2 regions of the Marinobacterium sp. xm-d-579 genome follow, and region 2 is predicted to be linked to the other one. Evidence: predicted binding sites of a transcription regulator. Region 2 holds the regulator's gene; the other holds the start of a gene.
What was found. The regulator LexA, encoded in region 2, represses DNA repair genes until DNA is damaged. The targets are predictions, from matches to a motif close to TACTGTNTANNTANACAGTA.
Positions count from the first base shown of each region.

Region 1: uvrD (DNA helicase II) is a predicted target of LexA. The motif match lies at 8,631-8,650, and genes of this name have one in related genera.

Region 1 is NZ_WBYP01000003.1:93,148-105,502, forward strand. It holds gene pstB (phosphate ABC transporter ATP-binding protein PstB) at 1-686, opposite strand, end outside; gene pstA (phosphate ABC transporter permease PstA) at 737-2,044, opposite strand; gene pstC (phosphate ABC transporter permease subunit PstC) at 2,037-3,419, opposite strand; gene XMD579_RS07650 (substrate-binding domain-containing protein) at 3,489-4,520, opposite strand; gene XMD579_RS07655 (inorganic phosphate transporter) at 4,692-6,257, opposite strand; gene uvrD (DNA helicase II) at 6,399-8,603, opposite strand; gene XMD579_RS07665 (GAK system CofD-like protein) at 8,735-9,904, shown strand; gene XMD579_RS07670 (homoserine kinase) at 10,001-10,966, opposite strand; gene polA (DNA polymerase I) at 11,073-12,355, shown strand, end outside.
Region 2 is NZ_WBYP01000002.1:250,905-263,259, reverse strand. It holds gene XMD579_RS04945 (NAD(P)H-dependent glycerol-3-phosphate dehydrogenase) at 1-895, opposite strand, end outside; gene XMD579_RS04940 (hypothetical protein) at 910-1,119, opposite strand; partial or broken gene XMD579_RS04935 (DEAD/DEAH box helicase) at 1,389-2,702, opposite strand; gene dinG (ATP-dependent DNA helicase DinG) at 2,727-4,844, opposite strand; gene lexA (transcriptional repressor LexA) at 4,996-5,607, shown strand; gene XMD579_RS04920 (SulA-like leucine-rich domain-containing protein) at 5,619-6,023, shown strand; gene XMD579_RS04915 (thioesterase family protein) at 6,153-6,620, shown strand; gene XMD579_RS04910 (DUF6586 family protein) at 6,623-7,132, opposite strand; gene topA (type I DNA topoisomerase) at 7,132-9,771, opposite strand; gene XMD579_RS04900 (DUF1653 domain-containing protein) at 9,929-10,144, opposite strand; gene XMD579_RS04895 (hypothetical protein) at 10,144-10,650, opposite strand; gene XMD579_RS04890 (universal stress protein) at 10,711-11,145, shown strand; gene XMD579_RS04885 (ATP-binding cassette domain-containing protein) at 11,142-12,355, opposite strand, start outside.

The sequences.
Region 1 (12,355 bases), on a different contig from region 2:
TCAGAGACACGCGCTGCCTGTTGCATTGAGTGCGTGACGATAACGATGGTGTACTGACTTTTAAGCTCTTCGATCAACTCTTCAACCTTTGCTGTCGCAATAGGGTCCAGTGCGGAACAAGGCTCATCCATAAGAATGACCTCTGGGCTTACCGCAATAGCGCGTGCGATGCATAGACGCTGCTGTTGACCGCCCGATAGGCCTGTACCCGGTTGATCTAGACGATCTTTAACTTCGTTCCAAAGGCCCGCTTTCTCTAGTGCTGACTCTACGATGTCGTCCAATTCACTTTTGCTTTTCGTTAAGCCATGAATACGAGGACCGTAAGCAATGTTGTCGTAGATCGATTTAGGGAATGGGTTTGGCTTTTGGAAAACCATGCCGACACGCGCACGAAGTGGTACAACGTCCACGGATGGCGCGTAAATATCCTGGCCATCCAATGCGATAGTACCCTCTACTCGACAGATATCGATGGTATCGTTCATACGGTTCAAGGTACGAAGGAAGGTTGATTTACCACAGCCGGATGGGCCGATGAAAGCAATGACTTCCTGCTCACCAATATCGATGGTGACATCATTGATGGCATGTTTGTCGCCGTAGTAAACGTCAACATTACGAGCAGTCATGCGCGGGTTTTCAACAAACACATTACCCGTCGTTTTGATATTACTGTTTTCCATCTTCTTGTCCGTTGAATTGTTTAAGTCTTTAGATTCGTTCATTTTTTCGCTTACCAACGACGCTCTAGCTTCTTACGAAGCAAGATTGCAGCAGCATTCATCGTGATAAGGAAGGCCAGTAGTACGATGATTGCAGCACTGGTTTTCTGAATAAACATTCGCTCTGCAAAGTCAGCCCACATAAAGATTTGAACCGGTAGTACTGTCGCAGGGTCGGTAAAGCCACCAGGAATATCAACAATGAAGGCGACCATACCAATCATCAACAGTGGTGCGGTCTCACCTAGAGCTTGCGCCATACCAATGATGGTACCCGTCAGCATACCCGGCATCGCCAATGGGATGACATGGTGGAAAATGGTCTGCATTTTCGACGCGCCAATACCCAGTGCGGCATCACGAATACTCGGCGGTACTGCACGAATCGCCGCGCGCGAGGAGATGATAATCGTCGGCAGAGTCATCAGTGCCAGTACGATACCGCCCACTAGCGGAATAGATCGTGGCATACCAAAGGTGACGATGAAGATCGCCAAGCCCATGATACCGAACACCACTGAAGGCACTGCCGCTAGGTTGTTGATATTGATCTCAATGATCTCAGTCCAGCGGTTTTTCGGAGCAATCTCTTCAAGATAGACGGCTGCTGCAACCCCAAGAGGGAAGGCGATGCTGACACAGATAGCCAGGGTTAGGAGCGATCCAAAAAGCGCTCCTTTGATGCCTGCCATCTCTGCATCACGCGATGCAGAACCGAAGAACAGGTAGTCACTTAACTCGTAGCTGATTAAACCGGCTTCTTGCCACTTATCTACGATCTCAATGGTGAAGTCGTTGATTCGACGATCCTTTTCTGGGGTCTCACGTTTAATGAATCCACGCAGGAACGAGTCGATATCATCATCCACAGCAAACTTAATCGTTTGGGTTGTCCCCATCAGTTCAGGGTTCGCCTTTACGAAATCGATCAGGCGCTGTGAGCCACCCGAAGAGACCATCTTACGAAGGGCCTTCTTGGTTTTTCGGCCTCCCTCTTCACCAATAGAGGCCAGTGAGGCTTCCAAAATAATTTTGTCGGCATCGCCCGAGAAAAGCGAGGCATCTGACATATCACCTTGTGGGTCAAGACGCGCTTTGTCCAATACCACATCCAGCTGAACGTAGTGCTGGAACATACCTGGCAAGCCTTTCGTTAAGATGCCCGAGAACAGAATGACTAGGAATGTTAACGCTAAGCCAACAGCCGATAAGCCCATCAGACGAAAGCGCTTCTCTTTCTTGCGACGTTGTTTAAGTGACGCTTCAACGCGCGCAGTCGCCTCTTGAGGTGAGAGGCCTTTGAATGCCTTGTTAGTCATATTGTTCCCTGTACTTCTTAACAATTTGAAGGGCGAAGAAGTTTAGACCCAAGGTCAAAATAATCAGCATCGTAGATAGCGCAAATGCTGATAGTGTTTTCGCCGACTCAAACTCTTGGTCACCGACCAGAATTGTAACGATCTGAGATGTCACCGTTGTGACAGCATCGAGAGGGTTGAACGAAAGGTTAGCCGCTAGGCCCGCAGCCATTACTACGATCATGGTCTCACCGACTGCACGAGACACCGCAAGAATGACGGCCGCAACAATACCCGGTAGGGCCGCAGGAAGAACTACTTGGCGAGTCGTCTCGCTTTTTGTTGAGCCCAGTCCGTAAGCTGCATCACGAAGTGATTGAGGTACAGCGTTAATCACGTCATCTGAAAGTGATGAGACGAATGGAATGATCATAACGCCCATGACGAGACCTGCCGCGAGTGCTGATTCAGACGCAACAGTAAGACCTAATGATTCCCCCAACCCTTTGATAGCAGGTGCAACAGTTAAGGCTGCGAAGAAGCCATAAACCACAGTGGGTACGCCGGCAAGAATCTCAAGAAGCGGTTTAACAGTAGAGCGTACTTTGGGTGATGCATACTCTGCTAGATAGACCGCACTGGCTAGACCGACAGGCACTGCAACGATGATCGCGATAGATGAGATTAATAAGGTGCCGGCAAACATCGGAAGCATACCGTATTTAGCTTCACCTCCACCCGATCCAGCGCGCTCTGCGCCTTCGAATTGAGGGTTCCACTCGGTACCAAAGATGAAATCAGTTGGCGGTACCAGTTGGAAGAATCGAATGGTTTCAAACAGTACAGACAGTACGATACCAATGGTTGTTAGTATCGCGATAGTCGATGCTGCAATCAGACCGTATGAGATCAGCTTTTCTACACCGTTACGTGCACGAAAATCGGAATCGATCTGACGGTAAGCGATTAGACCACACACAGTTGCTAGGCCTAATACCACGGCTGATTTCAGCATCGTAGAGGTTGCAGCCCAGCCAATCCAAGCATCTCCTGCTTGCAGAACCCATGCTTCAGGTTCACCAAAACGGATGCCTGCGACTATGTTTTCTACCTTGGCGAGCGCCACAATGGCTTGTGAGCCACCGGCAGCAAGGATTTCAGGAGGATAGAAATCACGCACCCAGCTCTGGAACAGCTGAATATCGATGATAGACCAGAGAATCAATACAACAACCGCTGGGAAGAAGGCTAAAGAGCCAGCCCAAAGGCCATAGTAGTTCGGAAGTGAGTGGAATACCTGCCCATTTGATCGAGCGATAAGAACCGTCCTTTTAGCTATGAAGTAAAAGGCGAGACTGATGACTGTTAAAATAATTAGCAACGAAGTCAGTGTCATTTCAGTATCTCAAATGCTGCAAAATCCGGCCTGTAATACAGGCCGGAGTAATTTCAATCTAGGATTGGGTTACTTAAGAGCATCAGCAGTAAGAACTGGCAGTGCTGTCATGCGAGCAGCCATCTCTTCACGTTCTGCAGTTGGCATTGGGATCATGCCTGCGTCCGCTAGGATGCCATCTTCGTCCCAGTGTTTAGTCCACTCAGTTATGTACTCAGCAATGCCTGGTACAACACCAACGTGCTGGTGTTTAACGTACATGAACAGTGCGCGTGATGCTTTGTAAGAACCGTCAGCAATCGCTTCGAATGTTGGTGCTACGCCATCCAGTTTCGCACCCTGTAGAGTGTCAGAGTTCTGATCAAGGTAAGAGAAACCGAAAATACCGAAAGTTTCTGAGTCTTCTTGCAGCTTTTGAACGATCAGGTTGTCCTGCTCGCCAGCTTCGATGTACGCACCGTCAGTACGCATCGCACGACAAGACTTTGCTTTTTTGCCTGCTGCTTTTAGTGCTGCTTTCATCTCGTCGTCTTTTTTACAGAACGCTTTTTCGTTGATGATTTCAGCGAATGATGCACGAGTACCAGAAGTCGTTGGTGGACCGTAGACACGGATTGCAACATTTGGAAGCGCTGGGTTAACGTCTTTCCAAGTTTTGAATGGGTTATCAACTAGCTCACCGTTAACGGCCACTTTAGCTGTTAAGGCTTTACCAAGGTCTGAGCGAGAGATCTCTAGTTGAGCAGCGTCTTTAGAGTTAGCAAATACGATACCGTCGTAGCCGACTTTGATCTCAGTGATCTTCACGCCGTTTGCATCACAGTACTCTAGTTCGCCACTCTTCATGCGTGAAGAAGCGTTACCGATATCGATGAACTCAGTACCGATGCCGTCACAAACGCCTTTTTTACCAACAGAAGAACCGCCTGATTCAACAACAGGTGTGTTGAACGCTGGGTTACGACCTAGACGCTCAGCAACGATTGTTGCGAATGGAAGAACGGTAGATGAACCAGCGATGCTCACGTTATCTCGGGCCATTGCTGGAGTGCTCATTAGAGCGGTTAAAGTAGCAGCTGTTGTTGCGAGTCGTAGGAACATTTCAAACTCCTTAGTTTCTAAATCAGTCGGTAGGCTGTCGCTTACCTCTTTGATAACTATTAGGCGCTTGCTTTGTTACAACTCTGTGAAGCGTTTATGACAATTTAATGATAAATATAAGACGCAAAAAAGCCCCACGAAGGGGCTTTTTGATGGATAGTTTGGCGTTTATTAGACCATGATTCCACGGATTACGTAGAACAGAATCGCCGCCAATGTACCTGATGCTGGAACTGTAATAACCCATGCAGCGGCAATTTTGTAAACAGCTGAACGCTTAACCAGCTCCTGTTTGTACGCTTTCTTAAGCTGCTTGCGCTCTTTTTTGCTTAGTTCTGCAGAGGCTGTTTTCTTCTTAAGTTGCTTAAGCATTTTAGCTTTGTCATCGATTGATGCACTTTCAAACTTAGCAAGAAACTCTTCCACTTCCTCTTGATCAGCACCTTGGTGGTGCGATTTGATCTCGTTGATCATGCGAGCGTGGCTTGATTTCAAGTATTCACGAAGGAAGCCCACACCGAATACACCGCCCACAGCAATGTGAGTTGAAGAGACTGGAAGACCTAGCTGAGAAGCGATGATAACCGTGATCGCTGCCGCCATAGCGATAGAGAATGCACGTGTCTGATCCAACTCAGTAATCTCAGAACCAACGGTTTTGATCAGTTTTGGACCAAATAGTGCTAGACCCAACGCGATACCTAGAGCACCGATCATCATGACCCAAAGTGGGATCGCTGCTTTCGTTGAAATGCCGTGGTTAACGATCGCATCGTTGATCGCCGCTAGTGGACCAATGGCGTTTGCAACGTCGTTTGCACCGTGTGCGAAACTTAGTAGTGCTGCAGCGAAGATTAGAGGAATGGTGAACAGTTGGTTAACACCCGCTTTATCGTTATCCAGGCGGTCAGCTGCTTTAGCTACCAGACCTTTAACAATGAAGTAAATAACTACCGCAATGGCTAGACCGATCAGTAGAGCTGTCACAAAATCGAGTTTGATCAGCTTCTTAACGCCTTTAAGTGCTAGGTAGGTCGAGAATGCCCAAGCCATCAACATGATCAGCAGAGGTACCATCTTCTTAGCTGCAACACGCATGTCCGACTTATAAGTAATGGTGCGTTTGATTAGGTATAGGAAACCAGCTGCAATCAGGCCGCCAAGTACAGGTGAGATCACCCAGCTTGCTGCGATCGCGCCCATCTTGTCCCAGTTAGCAATACCAAAACCGCCTGCAGCGATACCAGCACCCAATACACCACCAACAATAGAGTGAGTAGTAGAGACAGGAGCACCAAGAGCTGTTGCTAGGTTAAGCCATAACGCACCCGCTAGAAGTGCGGCTAACATCAACCAAATAAAGGTATCAGCATCACCAATCACTTCTGGGTTGATGATCCCTTTTTTGATTGTGCTGACAACGTCACCGCCGGCGATTAAAGCACCCGATGCTTCAAAGATAGCCGCGATAATGATAGCGCCTGTTAGGGTAAGCGCCTTTGAACCTACTGCTGGGCCCACGTTATTGGCTACGTCGTTAGCACCAATGTTCATTGCCATGTAACCACCGATCATTGCGGCAATGACAAGGATGTAACTTCCTGGGATATCCCCAACTTGTGCTGAGATAAAGAGAACAATACCTACTAGGAAGAGCAGGGCGTAACCGATGCGCATAACATCGCCACGGTTAGATGCTGTCGCTTTATCCAGCTTATTCATATCTTTAATTTCCAAGAGAAGCTCCTCTTGCTTGGTTCATTGATTTACCACTACTTAAAGTAGTCGCTAATTTAAGTTGACGCCATTTAAATACACTTTTGTTACAAGAATGTTACACAGGTGTAATTTTTCTTTAAACAAACTGAAATGTTTTATTCACAGCGTTGTTAGATTAGCAAAACCAACGACTAGCCATTTGGTGCCTTCATAGTCGAAGTTCACTTGTACTCGGGCCTTCGGGCCGGACCCCTCAAAGTTTATGACCATGCCGTCACCAAATTTAGGGTGATTGACTCTCTGGCCTAAACTGAGCTGAGTATCGGGTACTTCGCTGGCAAAAGCGGATTGTGGTGTGAAGCTGACCTCCATATCCGAGCCACTCGAAAGCGGTCGGCGAACGCTAGCATTCAGGCGCACCTCTTCTATCAACTCCAATGGAATCTCCTGAATGAAGCGTGAAGGGCGGTTGTAGTTGTCTTGGCCATGAAGTCGGCGGGACTCAGCATAGGTCATGTAGAGTTTCTGCATGGCACGCGTAATGCCTACATAACAGAGGCGGCGCTCCTCTTCTAAACGTCCGGGCTCTTCGGCCGACATGCTGTGTGGGAACAAGCCTTCTTCCATACCGCATAGGAAGACCAGCGGGAACTCCAAGCCTTTCGCTGAGTGCAGAGTCATCAGTTGTACGCTGTCGGTATTGGGATCCGCCTGTGATTCACCGGCATCCAGTGCAGCTTGATCAAGGAAGGCAGCCAGCACGGAAGGGAACTCAGGGTTCTCCTCTTGGGACCACTGTTGCTCAAACTGACGTGCAGCAGTCACTAGCTCTTCCAAGTTTTCGATGCGCGACTGTGCTTTTTCACCTTTCTCTTTTTCATGGTGAGCAATCAGTCCAGAGAAGCGAATAGTATGTTCTGTGCGCTCTTGCAGTGATGCCTCTTCAGTATCAACCGTCAACTGATTGACCAGATCTAAGAAGGCCTGCAGTGCATTGCCGGCACGTGCAGGTAGTTTCTTATGCTCGATAATCTCGTTCGAGGCTCGCCACATTGATATGCCTTGGCTTCGCGCGTAATCGCGTACCTCTTCAATGGTGCGGGTGCCGATGCCTCGGGTTGGCACGTTAATGACGCGCTCCATCGCCGTATCGTCATCGCGGTTGGCTATTAGGCGCAGGTAGGCGAGGGCATTTTTAATCTCTAAACGCTCATAGAATCGTTGGCCGCCATAGATGCGATAGGGAATTGCGGCACGGATCAGCATCTCCTCAAGCACACGGGATTGTGCGTTGGAACGGTAGAGAATGGCGCTCTCGTCACGACGATTACCATCCGATACCCACTGTGCGATGCGATCGACAATGAATCGCGCTTCATCCTGTTCATTAAAGGCTGCGTAAAGGCTGATAGGATCGCCTTGATTGCCCTCGGTCCACAGCTCCTTACCCAGTCGTCCAAAGTTGTTGCGAATGACGGCATTGGCCGCAGACAGAATGTTGTCTGTCGAGCGGTAGTTCTGCTCTAACTTGATGGTCTTAAGCCCACCAAAGTGTGCCTCAAGGTTTTGAATGTTCTCAATACGTGCGCCACGCCAGCCGTAAATCGACTGATCGTCATCGCCCACGGCCATCAGTTTGTGTTCACCCTGACAGAGCAGGCGCAACCAAGCGTACTGAATGGCGTTGGTGTCTTGGAACTCGTCTACTAAGACGTAACGGAAGCGCTCTTTGTAGTGCTGCAGCAGTTGTGGGTTCTTATCACGCAGCAGTTCAAGGCAGCGCAGCAGGAGTTCACCAAAATCGATCATGCCGCCGCGATCACAGGCTTGTTCATACGCCTCATAGACACGTATTAAGGTGTCTTGTACCAGGTCACCGGTGCGCTCTAGATGTTTACTGCGTAGCCCTTCATCTTTCTGTGCATTGATGTACCACTGAATCTGTTTCGGCGGCCAGCGTGAATCGTCTAATCCCATCTCCTTAGAGATGCGTTTAACCAAACGTAACTGGTCATCGGAGTCCATGATCTGGAAGTTCTCACGCAGCCCGGCCTCTTGCCAGTGCGAGCGAAGCAGTCGGTGCGCCAAGCCGTGGAAAGTACCGACCCACATGCCATGCACATTGACGTTGAGCAGGCTCTCGATACGTCCACGCATCTCTTTAGCCGCTTTATTGGTAAAGGTAACCGCCAATATCGAATAGGGTGAAATCTGCTCGGCTTCTATCAACCAAGCGATTCGGTGAACCAAGACACGCGTCTTGCCTGATCCTGCACCGGCCAGCACCAGAAGGTTGCTGATATCCGCGGTAACCGCTTCACGCTGCGCATCGTTGAGGGAGTCGATAATGTGAGTTACATCCATAGTGCCGCACTGCTCAAAAAGAGAAATTACTGAATGGGCGTACAGTATACGCATAATTATTATGGGAGTCTTGGCATTCCTACGCAGCAAACTTACACTGGGATGACATATCCACCTTTATTGAGTAGTGAATGCCCTTATCTGCTGACCATACGACTGCCCGTTTGGCTGAGTATCAAGCCAACCCTGATACCGGGCCTAAGCTGCTCTTTTTCAGTGGTGGCACTGCGTTGAATGGCTTTTCGCAGATTCTCAAACGCTATACCCATAACTCTATTCATTTAGTGACTCCCTATGACTCTGGCGGCAGCTCCGCTGTGTTGCGAAACGCATTTGATATGCCTGCTGTTGGCGATTTGCGCTCCCGCATGATGGCGTTAGCTGACGCTTCACTCGCCGGTCACCCTGAAGTGATCGAGCTGTTTGCGTACCGCCTGCCGACTGATGAGTCGCAGTTGCTATTGCGTGCAAGGGTCGAGGCGATGCAACAACGCAACGACAAGCGCGTCCAGTCCATCCCCGAGCCTGTCCAGAGCATTATTTGTGATTTTTTAAACTACTTTCTTGAGTCAGCTCCCAAGGATTTTGACTTCAGGCGAGCCAGTATTGGTAATCTGATATTGGCGGGGGGCTACCTGAGCCATAATCGATCATTAGATCCTATTGCTCTGCTGTTTAGTCGTCTGGTTCATGTTAGAGGCCAAGTACGCACTGTTACGGACGAGTGCGGTGAACTGAAAGTGACGACAGAGAGTGGGCGAGAGATCATCGGGCAGCATCGGATGACAGGAAAAGAGTCCCAGCCATTAAATGAGCGTATCGCCTCACTTGATCTGCATTTGCCGCAGGGCACGGAATCGCATTTGGCTGATCAAGAGAGAGGTTGGATCAATTCAGCAGATCTGGTCGTCTTCCCGCCCGGTAGTTTTTATAGCAGTATTCTGGCTAACCTACTCCCCAAAGGGGTGGGTAAAGCGATTATGGATAACCCTGCCAGCAAAGTGTATGTCCCCAATTTAGGTAATGATCCTGAGCAGTTTGGTATGACGTTGCAGGAGCAGATTGAGCAGTTGGAACGATTTGTTGCCCGAGATGCAGGCGGTGTTTTTCAGAGTGGATTGGAGCGCTGTATCGATATTCTGTTGACCGATTCCACACTGTTGAGTGGCATTGATGCAGAGTTTTTAAACTGGCTTGATAAGCGTGGCATTCAGCTTTTGGATGTTGATCTGGCTAATCCTGAACGCACAGATCGCTACGACGAGATTAAGTTGGCGGAAGCTTTATTATCACTGGCATAGATAGATGGGTCAGACCAGAGGTCAGACCCACCGGTTCCTCACAGGTGTCTGACCTCCGGTCTGACACCACTATCTTTTAAATGTAGAAATTCGTTCCTACAGCTGACTCGGCGATTTAATTCGGTGCATCAGCACCTGTTTAAACTCATCAGGGTCTTTCAGTGTCTTATCGCTGCCTTTGCCTTGCTGGGCATCAACCCAAGGCTCAAGGCGTGATAGCCAAAAACGCATCGCGGCCGTACGAGTCAGCTGCGGCCAAACCTCATGCTCTTCTGCACTAAAGGGGCGAATCGCTGAATAGGCTTTTAACAGCGCTTGCTCTCTCACCGGATCAATCTGCAGATTCTCATCCAGACACCAATCATTGGCGACAATCGCAAGGTCATAGAGCCAGTAGGCGGTTGCCGCATTGTAGATATCCAGAATTGCCGTCAGCTTATCCTCATGGAACAGCGCGTTGTCATGGAAAAGATCGCCATGGGTAATGCCCATCGGCAGGTTGGTGTAGGTGTCGCGTAGCTCATCAAACCGAGCGACCTCTTCGGATAGCAGATCACGAGACTCTGAATCGATAAAAGGCGCGAGTCGTTCACTCTCTCTGCGCCACCAAAATACCCCACGGTGTGCCTGACGCTTTAGATAAAAATCCTTAGAGGCTTGGTGGTAGTGTGCAAGGGCTGTGCCGATTTGAGCACAATGGTTCGCAGTCAGTAATTCTCTTTTTAGATGTGCACCGGGGTAGCGAGGCTGAATAATGGCCGGTTTTTTTGAGATCTGTTTCAGACCAATACCGTTGCGATCTTCGATGGCATAAGAGACGGGAACATTACGTTTCGCTAGCCAGCTGCCCAGTTCAACAAAGAAAGGTGCCTCATCTCTGTCAAGCTCTTCAAAGAGAGTGAGTACATACTCCGCCTGTTGGCCACTCTTTTCAGTCGTTAAGAAAAAGTTGGTGTTTTCGATGCCACCGTCAATACCTTTCAGTGCCACGGCCTGGCCAAGATCAAAATCAGCGAGCAGTTTGTCGAGGTCGGTGTCAGACACCTGGGTATATACAGCCATGGTCGGTTCTCAATGATCTGGGGCTATCTGCTGCTAAAGCTTGGGTGCAGCAGCGCTTTTGTCTATGATTGTGTGCCTTGCTTAAAAATACAATAGATATCTTATTATGACCGACACAAAAGCCCCTGTAGTTCTCGTTGATGGCTCCTCTTATCTGTTCCGTGCCTTTTTTGCATCACAACAGGCTGATTTAAGAACATCCGACGGACGACCAAGCGGTGCGGTACGACTGGTCACCTCAATGATGCGCAGTCTGCTTAAGAGTTATCCAAACTCTCCAGTGGCGGTCATCTTTGATGCGAAGGGTAAGACTTTTCGTGATGAGATCTATCCGGAATACAAAGCACAGCGTCCACCGATGCCCGATGATCTGCGTGAGCAAATAGAGCCGGTACACAACATCATCAAAGCGATGGGGCTGCCTCTGTTGGTGGAAGAGGGCGTCGAAGCGGATGATGTGATTGGTACACTGGCGCGCCAAGCCGAAGCGCACAATTTAGAGGTGGTGATCTCAACGGGCGATAAAGATATGGCGCAGTTGGTCGATGATAAGGTCACCCTAATCAACACCATGACTGACACGAAGATGGATCGTGACGGTGTGGTTGAAAAGTTTGGCATTCCCCCTGAACTGATCATCGACTATCTGGCGCTGATGGGCGATAAGGTCGACAATATTCCGGGTGTGCCAGGCGTGGGCGAGAAGACGGCCCTGGCGCTTCTGCAGGGTATTGGCGGTATCAGTGACCTCTACCAAAATCTCGATAAGATTGCCGATCTAACCTTCCGTGGTTCTAAAACCATGGCCAAGAAGCTTGAAGAGCATCGCGAAGCGGCAGAGCTCTCCTATCTATTAGCTACGATTAAAACGGATGTTGAGCTGTCGATCTCTCTGTCGGATGTGCACCTCCCGCAACCGGATAACGCTTCGTTGATTGAGTTGTTTAAGGATTACGAGTTCCGCTCTTGGGTGGCGCTATTAGAAGGCCCCGATGGGCAAGCGGTTGAAGGCTCTGCGCCTTCAAACGAGCCCGTTGCTCCTAAGCCCAGTGTTGAGCGCCACTACGAAACCATTTTGGATCAGGCGACGGCCTCTGCGTGGTTTGCCAAACTGCGTGCTGCGGGCACCTTTGCCTTTGATACTGAGACGACCAGCCTAAACTACATGCAAGCGCAGTTGGTCGGTGTCTCATTCTGTTGTGAAGCGGGCAAGGCGGCATACTTGCCACTGGGCCATGATTACGTCGGCGTGCCGGAGCAGGTTAATTTTGATTGGGCGCTAGCGGAGCTTAAAACGCTGCTCGAGGATGCCTCCCTTAAGAAAGTGGGTCAGCACATTAAGTACGACATGAATGTGCTGGCGCGATATGGCATCAATGTTCAGGGCGT
Region 2 (12,355 bases):
CATCTTGCTGCTCTGCGTGCTCGCTCACCAACTTCAGTGTATTGACACCCTCAGCGACCTCTCCCAGCTCAGCCACTGCTTGATCCAACGACTTACCCTGCCCCAACGCATAACCAACTCGGTAATTACGTGACAGAGGTGATAGACAGGTCACGACCAGATCTCCCACACCCGCTAAGCCAAGGAAGGTCAAAGGATTAGCGCCCATGCTCACCGCAAGACGACTCATCTCTGCTAGAGAGCGCGTGATCAGCATGCTTTTAGTGTTTTCCCCCATACCCAATGCAGCACTCATGCCGGACGCAATGGCATAGATGTTCTTCAAGGTGCCACCGAGCTCCACACCGAAGGTATCAGCGCTGGCATAGACACGGAAATAGCTAGACTGAAGAAGCTCTTGAACCGTCTCTCGAAGATTCTCATCGTTACTGGCAATGACCGTAGCGGTCAGTTCACGCTTGGCGATCTCTTTGGCCAGGTTAGGGCCACTGATCACCCCAGATCGATGTGTTGGGCACTCCTGCTCCATGATCTGACTCATCAGACTGAAGCTAACGGCTTCAATGCCTTTAGTCGTACTGACGATCAATTGATCATCGCTGAGGTAGGGTTTAGCTTGATTCAGAACCGCTCGAAAGCCACTGCTTGGAATCGCAATAAAGACAACCTGAGCGTCTTTTAATGCGGACTCGATATCATCAGTCGCAACCAAGGAGTCGGCTAATGGGTAGTTGGGCACATAGCGATCGTTACAACGCTGCTGGTTAATATCATTAGCCAGTTCAGCTCGACGTACCCACAAGGAGGTCGGGATACCTTTTTCAGCCGTCATATTGGCGATGACGGTACCGAAACTCCCACCGCCTAACACGGCAACCTTAGTCACTGTCTGCATTACCTTTACCTAACTCAACCTAAGGAGTCTAAAATTCGTTCAACCAACTTGAACAGCATTCCAATCACATACCAAGAGATGATTGCTGCAACGAAAAAGAGGATCAGCTGAACCGGATCTCCACTATTGCTAAAGCCTAGCAAGCCAATCACTGCGAAGAACGCACTGACAATCATGGCCACTATTTTTTGAATACCCGCTAGGCCGTGACGATCACCACTCATTAACTGCGAGACTCCTTATCGTCGCTCTCTTCATTGATCTCTAAATCTAACTGCTCTTCGCTTGTCTCAGCAGCTGTTTCAAGGGGTAGCACATCAATCTCGCCAGCCGTCTCTTCTGATGAGACTTCCGTTAGGTCGACTGACTCATTTGCTAGAGGCTCTTCCGCCACTGGCGCGTCAACAACGGTTTCAGTTTCAGTCTCTGTCGCTTCCAATTCGGTCGACTCTGTTTCAACAGCCTCTTCCACTACAACACTGTTTGGATCAACCAGCAATTCAGCATCAGGGTGGATACAGTTCAATTTAACACCGGTCATCGACTCAATGTCTGGGATAAGGAACGAATCGTCTTCACAGGCAAAACAGATTGATTCACCGGTAGCGCCTGCACGGCCGGTTCGACCAATACGGTGAACATAGTCATCCGCATCTTCAGGAAGCTGATAGTTCACAACATGGCTCACACCATCAATGTGTATACCGCGACCAGCAACGTCGGTAGCCACTAGGACTTCGATCTTGCCACTGCGGAAACCCTCTAGGGTTTTGATGCGTTTGTTCTGTGGGATCTCACCCGACATCATGGCCGCTTTGACACCGTCTTTCTCTAGACGCTCTGCCAACTTACGCGTCTCATGACGACGGTTACAGAATACGATCGCTTTCTCGACGCCATTGATACGTAAGTAGTTACGCAGCAAGTTGTACTTCTCATCACTTGAGACAAGAAATACCGTTTGAGAAACGTTATCCGTAGTTTGATGCTCTGATTCGATCTCAATCGTGACCGGATCACGCGTCCACTGCGCCGCTAAACGCATAATCTCATCGGTGAAGGTTGCACTGTAGAGCAGTGTTTGACGCTCAGCGCCCTTACGCGGTGTTGAACGAATGATGGTACGCACATCGGGAATGAAGCCCATGCTCAACATACGATCAGCCTCATCCAGCACCAACACCTCTACGTTGTAGAGATCGATATCCTGATTTCTGACGAAGTCGATCAAGCGACCCGGTGTCGCGACCAAAATATCGACAGGCGCTTTGGCGAGTGCTGCACGCTGCACGTCATAATCCATGCCACCTACCAGCGAGACGATACTTAAACCAGTGTATTTACATAGGCCTTCTGCATCGGCTGCAATCTGCAGAGCCAACTCTCGTGTCGGTGCAATGATCAATGCACGGGGTTCACCCTTGCGCGGTTCAACATCCAACTTGAAGTCGAGAAGATCGGTAATGATCCCGATTAGAAAAGCTGCAGTTTTACCGGTACCGGTCTGAGCCTTACCAATGATGTCACGGCCTTGAAGTGCCGGCTTAATCGTTGCCGCTTGAATCGGTGTTGCGTACTCAAAGCCAAGCTCATGAATACCACGCATCAATGAGTCTGGCAGATAGAAATCGTGGAAACGATCCTTACCCTCTTGAGGCTCTACAACAAACTGATCAAGGCTCCACTCTTGCGAGCGACGAGGTTTGTCGTCACGGCTTTTGCGGGGACGACGACGCTGGGTGCGACGCCGCTTTTCATTTGAATCTTGATTACCTTGTTGCTGTTCAGGGTTGGTATCTGTAGTCAAAATCGGGATCTCTCAATCAATAGATCATTCAAAATGGCGCGCAAAAGGAGGAAGCGCATCGATCAACTGCTGTCCATAACGACGTGTCACGACACGCCTATCAAGTAAAACAACACGACCGGAATCATTCTCCGTACGCAGTAATCTGCCTGCCGCTTGAGTTAGTTTGATAGAGGCTGCGGGTACACTTATCTCCATGAAAGGGTTACCACCGCGGGCTTCTATCCACTCAGCCAAGGTCGCATCCACAGGATCATCTGGAACACTAAAAGGCAACTTGGTAATGATAACATCTTTTAGGTAGTGACCGGGTAGATCTACACCCTCTGCAAACGACGCCAAACCAAAAATAACACTGGGTTCGTCACGGTCGATTCTCGCTTTGTGCTCTATCAGCATCGCTTGCTTACTGAGTTCACCTTGAACCGTTAAACGCGACAGCAGTTTGGTATCCATTAACTCTTCGACTCGACGCATTTGGCGCCAAGAGGTAAACAGAACCAATACAGAGGTTAAATTGGGTAACTCTCGGTTAAGCCAATCAGCAACCTCTTCGGTATGAAGATCCGCTTTTGAAGGATCGAACTTCATTTTCGGGACATGCAAAACGGCCTTATTGGCGTAGTCAAAAGGACTAGGCATTCGCAGTGCTGGCGTATCCAAAGGGAGACCCAATTGAGTAAAGAGGGAATCAAACCGCCCAAGGGCCGTTAGCGTTGCTGAGGTTAAAACCGCACCGTAACACTGATCCCAGAGCAGATCTTGAAGATGGTTTTGAGCGGAGACAGGGGCGCTGTGAAGTTCAATATCGCGACCCGCTTCAGACTCATGACGAACCAACCACCTTGCAACTTTATCCTCTTCATTTTCAATATCTTGCGAAAAACTTCTACACAGCCACATCATCTTCTGGACACGGCTAAACTGGGTACTTAGCGGTGGCAACCAGCGCTCCCCTACACCCTTATCGAGTGCAGACTCTTCATCTTCCATCGCCCCTTTAAGGGCATTAATAATCTTCTCTAACTGAGGATCAACCTGTGATAAAAACTGAGCCAATTCACGTGTCAGGCTAGCCAAACTGTCGGGTACCCTGCCTTGCGGGTAGCGCAACCTGCGCTCATCCACCGGGAGTGGCAAAAACTGTTCAGAGACTAGATCGTCCAGACGCTGCAAATGCCCCTGAACCACATTGAGACTGGATTGAATACGACTGATTGGATCTTGCAAAACCAATGCAGAATCCGCTTCATCCAACAGCCCTTTTAACTGACGCTCCAGGGTTTTGAAGGCCTTTTCACTCGCTTTAACTCGCATAGAGAGCGCGAAGTGGTTAGTCGCCTTATCACCCAGATGATGCGCCTCATCAAATATGTAGATTGAATCGGCCGGTTCAGGAAGAATCGCACCACCGCCTAACGCCAAGTCAGCCAGTACAAGATCGTGGTTGACCACCAAGAGATCGGTTGTCTCAATATCGGCCCTAGCACGATAAAACGGACAGGCGTTGAAATGCGCACAGCGACGATTAGTACACTGCATATGGTCTGAGGTAAGCGGCATCCAGGTCTCATCATCCAGGTTGCGCTCTAGCTCATCACGATCACCCTTCCAACGACCACTGGCAAACTCATCCAACAGGCCGCTGTACTCTTTGATCTGTTCAGGCCCCAAAACTTGGGCCAACTCATCTTCAAACAGGGCTGACTGTGAAAGATCCTGCTGATTACTAAGAAGAGACTCTAATCGGCTAACACAGAGGTAGCGCCGACGCCCTTTAGCAATTTCGTACTTAAATTCAATACCGGCGTGCTCAGCCAACTCAGGAAGATCTTTTAATAAAAGCTGCTCCTGAAGCGCAACGGTAGCGGTCGAAATGATCAGCGTTTTACCTTTAGCCTGCGCTATTGGAAGTGCGGCCAGCAGATAAGCAATGGTTTTACCGGTGCCCGTTCCAGCCTCTACGGCGACCAGATGATTTTCACCCAGACGCTGACCCGCATCGTCCGACAAGATACCACCCAACTGCCGTGCGACCGCTGCAATCATATGCTTTTGTGCATAACGAGCCTTTAAATCGCGAGCATTTAGAAATGCGCGATAAGCTGTCTGTATGGTGGTTTGGGTCTCTTTGTTAAGCACATCGCCTCCGAATTAGTTGGCCATCATACAAAAATACTGGATATACAAACAGAAAAAACTTGACGACATTTAAAATACTGTATAAAAATACAAATACTGAATAAACAGACAGTCATTTAAATTCCAATCAGTACTGTCATAGGGGGCGTTTATGAAGCTTACAAATCGTCAAGAAGAGGTGCTGGATTGCATCCGTCGCCATATTGATGAAACAGGATTTCCACCTACACGCGTCGATATTGCTCGCGATCTAGGGTTTAAATCTGCCAATGCAGCAGAGGAGCACCTAAAGGCCTTAGCACGTAAAGGGGCCATTGAGATGATCCCTGGCACCTCTCGCGGTATCCGTATCGTCGGTGAAGAGGAGGAGCAGGAGGGCCTAGCGATCATCGGTCAGGTTGCCGCAGGTGAACCCATCCTCGCTGAACAACACATCGATGATTACTGCACCATCAGCTCAGACTTCTTTCGCCCAAGAGCAGACTACCTACTCCGTGTCCGCGGCATGAGTATGAAAGACATCGGCATTATGGATGGTGATCTCTTAGCAGTTCACCAAACACGTGAAGCACGTGAGGGTCAGATAGTCGTTGCTCGTGTCGGTGAAGATGTCACGGTAAAACGATTCCACCGCGATGGTCACATGGTCTACTTGATAGCAGAGAACGAAGAGTTCGACCCGATTAAAGTTGATCTTCGTGAAGAGCAGTTAACCATCGAAGGCTTGGGTGTTGGCGTAATTCGTCAACAGAATGACTTTTAAAGGTAATCACCATGATTGCTTACAATCAATTTGCACAGAATGATGCGGGTCTTAAACCACTGGTTTTGACTGAGCTGGTTCAGCACACCTCAGAGGTAAATCTGAACACCATGCTTCTGCCGATGCTTGCCGCATTAAGTCAAAAAGAGAGCTGGCTGGTTATGTTAGAGCCGCCAAAATCTTTGACTAAGCAGGTGCTGGCGGATGCAGGTGTCGACCTCAAAAAAGTGTGGATACTTCGTCGTGATAAGCGCCATGGTTTAGACAAACTGGCTCAGCGCGCACTGCAAGCGGGAACCTGTCACACACTGATCTGCTGGCACAATGACCCTGCCGATGACGCGTTAGTCAGCCAACTGAAACGCACTCAGATCTGTAGCGAAACAGAGTGTCTATTGGTACGTAAAAAAATTTAGCCTCCCCCTTTGCTGCGTTGTAGCAAAGACCCCCATAGCCGCTCTTTGAGCGGCTTTTTTATTTAGCTTGAATCAGACCCTGAACCATCATAGGCTCAATAGAGGAGTACCACTTACAAGGAGAATAGTGTGGGATCGCACAAGCCAAATCAGCAGCCGTATCAGTTAACCGACTTCCCTATCCAAACATTTGATAAGATCCGTTATGCCGATACCGATCGTCAGGGCCACGTGAACAATGCCGCATTCAGTACCTACCTAGAGACAGGCCGTGTCGAATTTCTCTACGATCCAAAAGACCCACTGGCCAATGACAATTGCGAATTTGTCATTGCCAGTCTGCATTTGAACTTTCTAGGTGAGATCACTTGGCCAGGACGTCTGGATATTGGCACCGGTGTAACTCGGGTGGGTACCAGCTCATTTGGGCTCTACCAGGTGTTGTTCCAAGATGACGTCTGTGTCGCGACGGCAGAGACGACCATTGTTCAGATGGATGTGAGCAGTCGCAAATCAGCCCCTCTTGCGGATGCAACAAGACACTATCTGAATGATCATCTCTTTGTGAAGGGTGTTGAAACAAAAGGAATGAACTGAGTTTACCACTCTTGCGCGTTAGAGCGATGTCTTAGAATCATCGCTCGTAACTGCTCAAACCAACCCTGCAACTGAGTCTCCAGTTGCTCCTCAAGGTTTGGTTCTTTGGCCAAATCTATAATTGCTATGTCAGATTGGCTAGCGCTCTCTTGCGAGGGAGGTAGGGGTTTATGAATAGCTTTGATGGCACTGATCAACTTAGACAACCAACTACCGGAATCCTGACAGAGCAGCTCCATCTCATCCAACTCACTGGAATGGATTCCCTGTTGCTTAAAAGCCTTGCTCAATTCAGAGGGTGTCGACTGGGTCAGCAGGACACGCTCACGTTCAGCCAACTCATTAAGATAGGCTTTATAGGCGCTGTCTAAATGAAACAGCGCAGCCTCTTGCAGGCCACGAAGCTTCATACGATTGGTCGATTCACCGGTCAACTCAGTGTTGATACCCACCAGCGCGTATTGTGCAAACGCGAGTGTTTGATTCACACGCTGGGAGTATAGGTCAGCCATTAACGCTTCTTAGCTTTGGCTGCTTCAATTTGCCACATACCATTGGTGAAGTAAGCTCTCCAACCAGTCGCCTTACCGTCAACTTCCGTCATAAGGTACTGCTCTTTGGTTTTGCGGCTGTAACGTATTTGAGCGGGGTTACCCTGCTCATCTTGCTGAGGTCCTTCCATTAAGAAGTGATATTTAGGGTCAATCGCATTTTTATGTGGAATCAACTCTTTGACCAGAGGTGCACGGGTCTCACGATTACGTGGGAATTGGCTTGCTGCCAGGAATAGACCACTGGCTCCATCACGCAGGATGTAGGTATCGTCAACCTTCTGACACTTAAGCTCCGGCATCGGAACTGGATCCATCTTAGGCGGAGCCACTTCACCATTCTTGAGCAGCTTACGTGTGTTTTTACACTCTGAGTTGGTACAACCAAAGAACTTACCGAAACGGCCCGTTTTAAGGTGCATCTCAGCGCTACACTTATCACACTCGACTACAGGGCCTTCATAGCCCTTGATACGGTAGTTACCCTCTTCGACCTCAAAGCCGTCACAATCTGGGTTGTTACCACAGATGTGTAACTTGCGCTTCTCATCGATCAAGTAGGAGTCCATAGAGGAGCCACACTTACCACAACGGTGCTTCTCTAGAAGCAGACGTGACTCTGCCTCATCGTCTGCATCCACTGCGACAACCTCATCACCAGGAATCAGGTTGATGGTCGTTTTACAACGCTCTTTAGGTGGCAAAGCATAACCAGAGCAACCCAAGAAGACGCCCGTCGTTGCCGTACGAATCATCATTGGGCGCTGACATGCTGGACAGCTGATATCGGTCTCGGTTGGATCATTGGCACGCATGCCACCATCCGCTGATTGAGCCGCTTCCAGTTCGCCTTCGAACTGTGTGTAGAAGTTGTTAAGAAGATCCTTCCAGTTGATGTCACCATCTGCCACATCATCCAGCTTCTCTTCCATACGCGCGGTAAAGCTGAAGTCCATAAGGTCTGGGAAACTTTCAGCCAGACGATCCGTAACGATATCGCCCATTTTTTGTGCATAGAAGCGACGGTTTTGAACTTCGACGTAACCACGATCTTGAATTGTCGAGATAATCGCTGCGTAGGTGGACGGACGACCAATACCGCGCTTCTCAAGCTCTTTAACCAAACTCGCTTCTGTGTAGCGCGGTGCCGGTTTCGTAAAGTGCTGGCTAGGGTCCAAGGCTTTAAGTTTTAGTGATTCACCCACCTGCATGTCAGGTAGGATCTGATCTTCATCCGATTTACCGCGGAAGTTCATCACACGGGTGTAACCGTCGAACTGCAAGACACGACCTTTAGTGGTCAGCTCATAGGCACCCGCTTTCACTGTGACACGGGTACTTAGGTAACGAGCGGGTGTCATTTGACAGGCTAGGAATTGGTTACGAATCAGGTCGTAGAGTCGAACTGCGTCGGCATCGACACCGTTCAATGAGTCAGAGGTAACATTGACATCAGATGGACGGATCGCCTCGTGCGCCTCTTGTGCGCCCTCTTTAGAGCTATAACGAATCGGCTGAGGTGGCAGGTATTCACCACCAAACTGAGAACCAATAAACTCTCGTGCCGCTTCAACCGCCTCGTTACTCAAGTTGGTCGAGTCGGTACGCATGTAGGTAATGTAACCCGCTTCATAGAGACGCTGAGCGAGCATCATGGTCTTCTTAACACCGAAGCCTAGACGGGTGCTGGCGGCCTGTTGCACGGTAGAGGTGATAAACGGCGCAGAGGGCTTGCTACTGGTTGGACGATCTTCACGATTAACAACCTCATAAGAGGCACTTTGCAGCGCTTTGACTGCAGCCATCGCCTGATCTTCATTGGTCGGTTTAAATGCCGCACCGGCCTGTTTAACGACCTCTAGACGAACCGCTTTATCACCTTGAGTCTGCGCATCCGCATGCAACTCCCAATACTCATCAGGAATAAAGGCACGAATTTCACGTTCACGTTCAACGACCAGGCGTACCGCAACGGATTGAACACGACCCGCCGACAGACCACGAGCGACCTTCTCCCAAAGAAGTGGAGAGACCATATAACCAACAACGCGATCAAGAAAACGGCGCGCTTGCTGCGCATTAACGCGGTTTAGGTCTAGATCGCTCGGTTTTTCGAACGCTTCATTGATCGCTTTCTTGGTAATCTCGTTAAAGACAACACGACGGTAGCGTGAATCGTCACCGCCAATCGCTTCGCGAAGGTGCCATGCAATGGCCTCCCCTTCACGGTCCAAATCGGTTGCGAGATAGATCTGATCAGCGCTCTTAGCCAGTTTGCGCAGTTCATCAACGACCTTCTCTTTACCGGGAAGGATCTCATAATGAGCTGCCCAATCCTTGTTGGGATCAATCCCCATACGGGCAATAAGCTGCTCTTTCTGTTTGCGCTTTTTATGCTCAACCTTCTGCTCTGGCGAGAGTTTGCGTGTCAAAGCAGCCTGTTTAGCGCGCTCTTTAGGATCAGACTTCTGGGCACTACCACTGGTCGGCAGATCACGGATGTGACCAACACTGGACTTAACCACGTACTGGTTACCAAGATACTTATTGATCGTCTTGGCCTTGGCTGGTGACTCCACAATTACCAGGGTTTTACCCATTTTTATCTACCTATTCAAAACTCTGTCTTTTTTTACAAATACGTGGAAACTGACTTCAGCGTCAAGTGAGCATTGCAAAAAATTTATCGGCGCAACAATACAGCGCTAAAAAATAAATGCAAATAAACGCCTTAATAATAAGTGCTAAGAGAGCTGTTTAGATCAGTGAAAATCGATCAACCACTTCCCCAGACTCTAAACGCACTTTTTCAACAAACATCTCATAGGGACGCACCCAGAGATCGAAGTTGCCATAGAGTGTTCGATAGACCACCATCAACTCTTCTGTCTCTGAGTGTCTGGCGGTTCCAATCACTTCGTAGTCATTGCCTTTATAGTGTCTGTAAATCCCTGGGGTTAACTCGCCGCTCATTAAATCATCTCCGTTAACAGTTGATTGGCCTTTTCACCTAGCTCATCCAGTGCGCCAGCCCGCTCGGGTTCGCGCCAATAGAGCGTCAGGTGAATGGCGGTTGATTCAACCGCAACGACCTCTTCAGGCAACTGATCAAGCCAATCACTGAGCGCTTTCAGCTTAGTAGGACTCAAAGATCTTTCACCCTTTGCCCAGGACCAGCCCTCAGGAAGGCCATCAGCGGCCATGGCGTCGACTCGAGCCACCATCCACTCAACCCACTGCTCTTTTGCTGATCGATCCAATTTGCCACGCAGCATACGGTAAGCCGCCATGTTGATAATTTCTGACTCCATCTCGCCCTTGGCTCTGGGTATCTCTAGACGCGATAGCTGCACCTGAAAACCGAGCTTGCGTGCCTCTAGTCTGAGCTTAGATTGGAAGCGCTGACGAGGACTTGGCATGACCCACATCATAGAACCGATCAAAGAGAGCATGATCAGAACAATAATTGCCCACTTCATATGTTAAAAACCTTCTTGTCTGCTATTAATAGTAGTAGGGACTAAACAGGGAGAATCACCATGAGTCACTACAATCGTATTCTTGTTGCCATCGACCTTTCTGAAGAGTCTGGTGTTGTGCTTGAAAGAGCCAAACTGCTAGCCGAACAGAATCAAGCTGAGCTCAATCTGATTCATGTGGTCGAGATTGTCAGCTACGCCTATGGCGGTGAGATCCCTGTCGACATTGCCGACATCCAAACTCAAATTGAGAACCACGCCGAGTCTAAACTGAGCGCCCTTGCCACCAGCCTTGGCTACCCTGTTAATAAAGCGATTGTCGCAACGGGCAACACTGGTTCAGAGATTCATGCCGTCGCGAAAGATCTTAAAACTGATCTCATCGTGATTGGCTCTCACGGTCGCCATGGTCTATCGCTGTTACTTGGGTCCACCTCCAATGGCGTTCTGCACGGCGCAGAGTGCGATATTCTGGCCGTACGATTGGGGCATTAACCCTCAGCCATCGCCTCTAACTCCATCCAGCGCTCCATCTGCGTCTCCAGCTGGGCTTCTAGAGTGCTTAACTTTTCAAGTTCAGCGGTGACCTCTTCATGAGGTCGCTGATAAAAGTCCGCTGAACCACAAACGGCCTGCTGCGCTTCAACGGCCGCTTCAGTCTGCTCCATCTGTTCTGGAAGCATGTCCAACTCTCGCTGCAGTTTATAGGTGAGTTTAACGGGCTTTTTAGCCTCTGCAGCTTCCTTTTTACCCGGTTTAGCTGGCTCAGATTTTGGTACAACACTCTGAGTCACTACATTTTTAGGTCGCTGACGTAACCAGTCGTTGTAACCGCCCACATATTCACGAATGACACCCTCACCCTCAAACGCAAGCGTGCTGGTGACGATGTTATCGAGGAATTGACGATCATGGCTCACCAACAAAAGAGTCCCTTGATAGTCGAGCAGAATCTCTTCGAGCAGCTCCAGTGTCTCGACATCCAAGTCATTGGTCGGCTCATCGAGCACCAACAGGTTCGAGGGCTGACTGAACAACTTAGCCAACATCACGCGGTTAGTCTCGCCGCCGGACAGGGCTTTAACCGGTGTGCGCGCACGCTCTGGTGTGAACAGGAAATCTTGAAGATAACTGATGATATGACGTGATCGACCGTTAATATCGATACTTTCACGACCGCCTGAGACGTTATCGATGATGCTCTTCTCGGGGTCCACTTGGCCACGCAGCTGATCGAAATAACCCACCACCAGTTGGCTACCAAGGCGCACATCCCCCTGATCCGGAGCCTGCTCCCCTAAAATCAACTTAAGCAGCGAACTCTTACCAATACCGTTCGGACCAATCAGACCGATGCGATCGCCTCGCTGAATACGCACTGACAGATCCTTAACGACTGGCTGTCCCGCATAACTCAGCGAGACATTCTGCAGCTCGGCCACCAACTTACCCGAGCGAACCGCCTCTTCCACATCGAACTTGGCTTTACCCTGACGTTCACGGCGTTCGGATCGCTCAACACGCAGCTGCTTCAGAGCACGAACACGTCCCTCGTTACGGGTACGACGAGCTTTGATACCTTGACGTATCCACGCCTCTTCCTGCGCCAATTTTTTATCAAACAGAGCAGCCTGCTTGGCCTCCTCCTCGAGCAATTTCTCTTTTTGCGTAAGGTAGGTTGCATAACTGCCTGGAAAGTCGACCA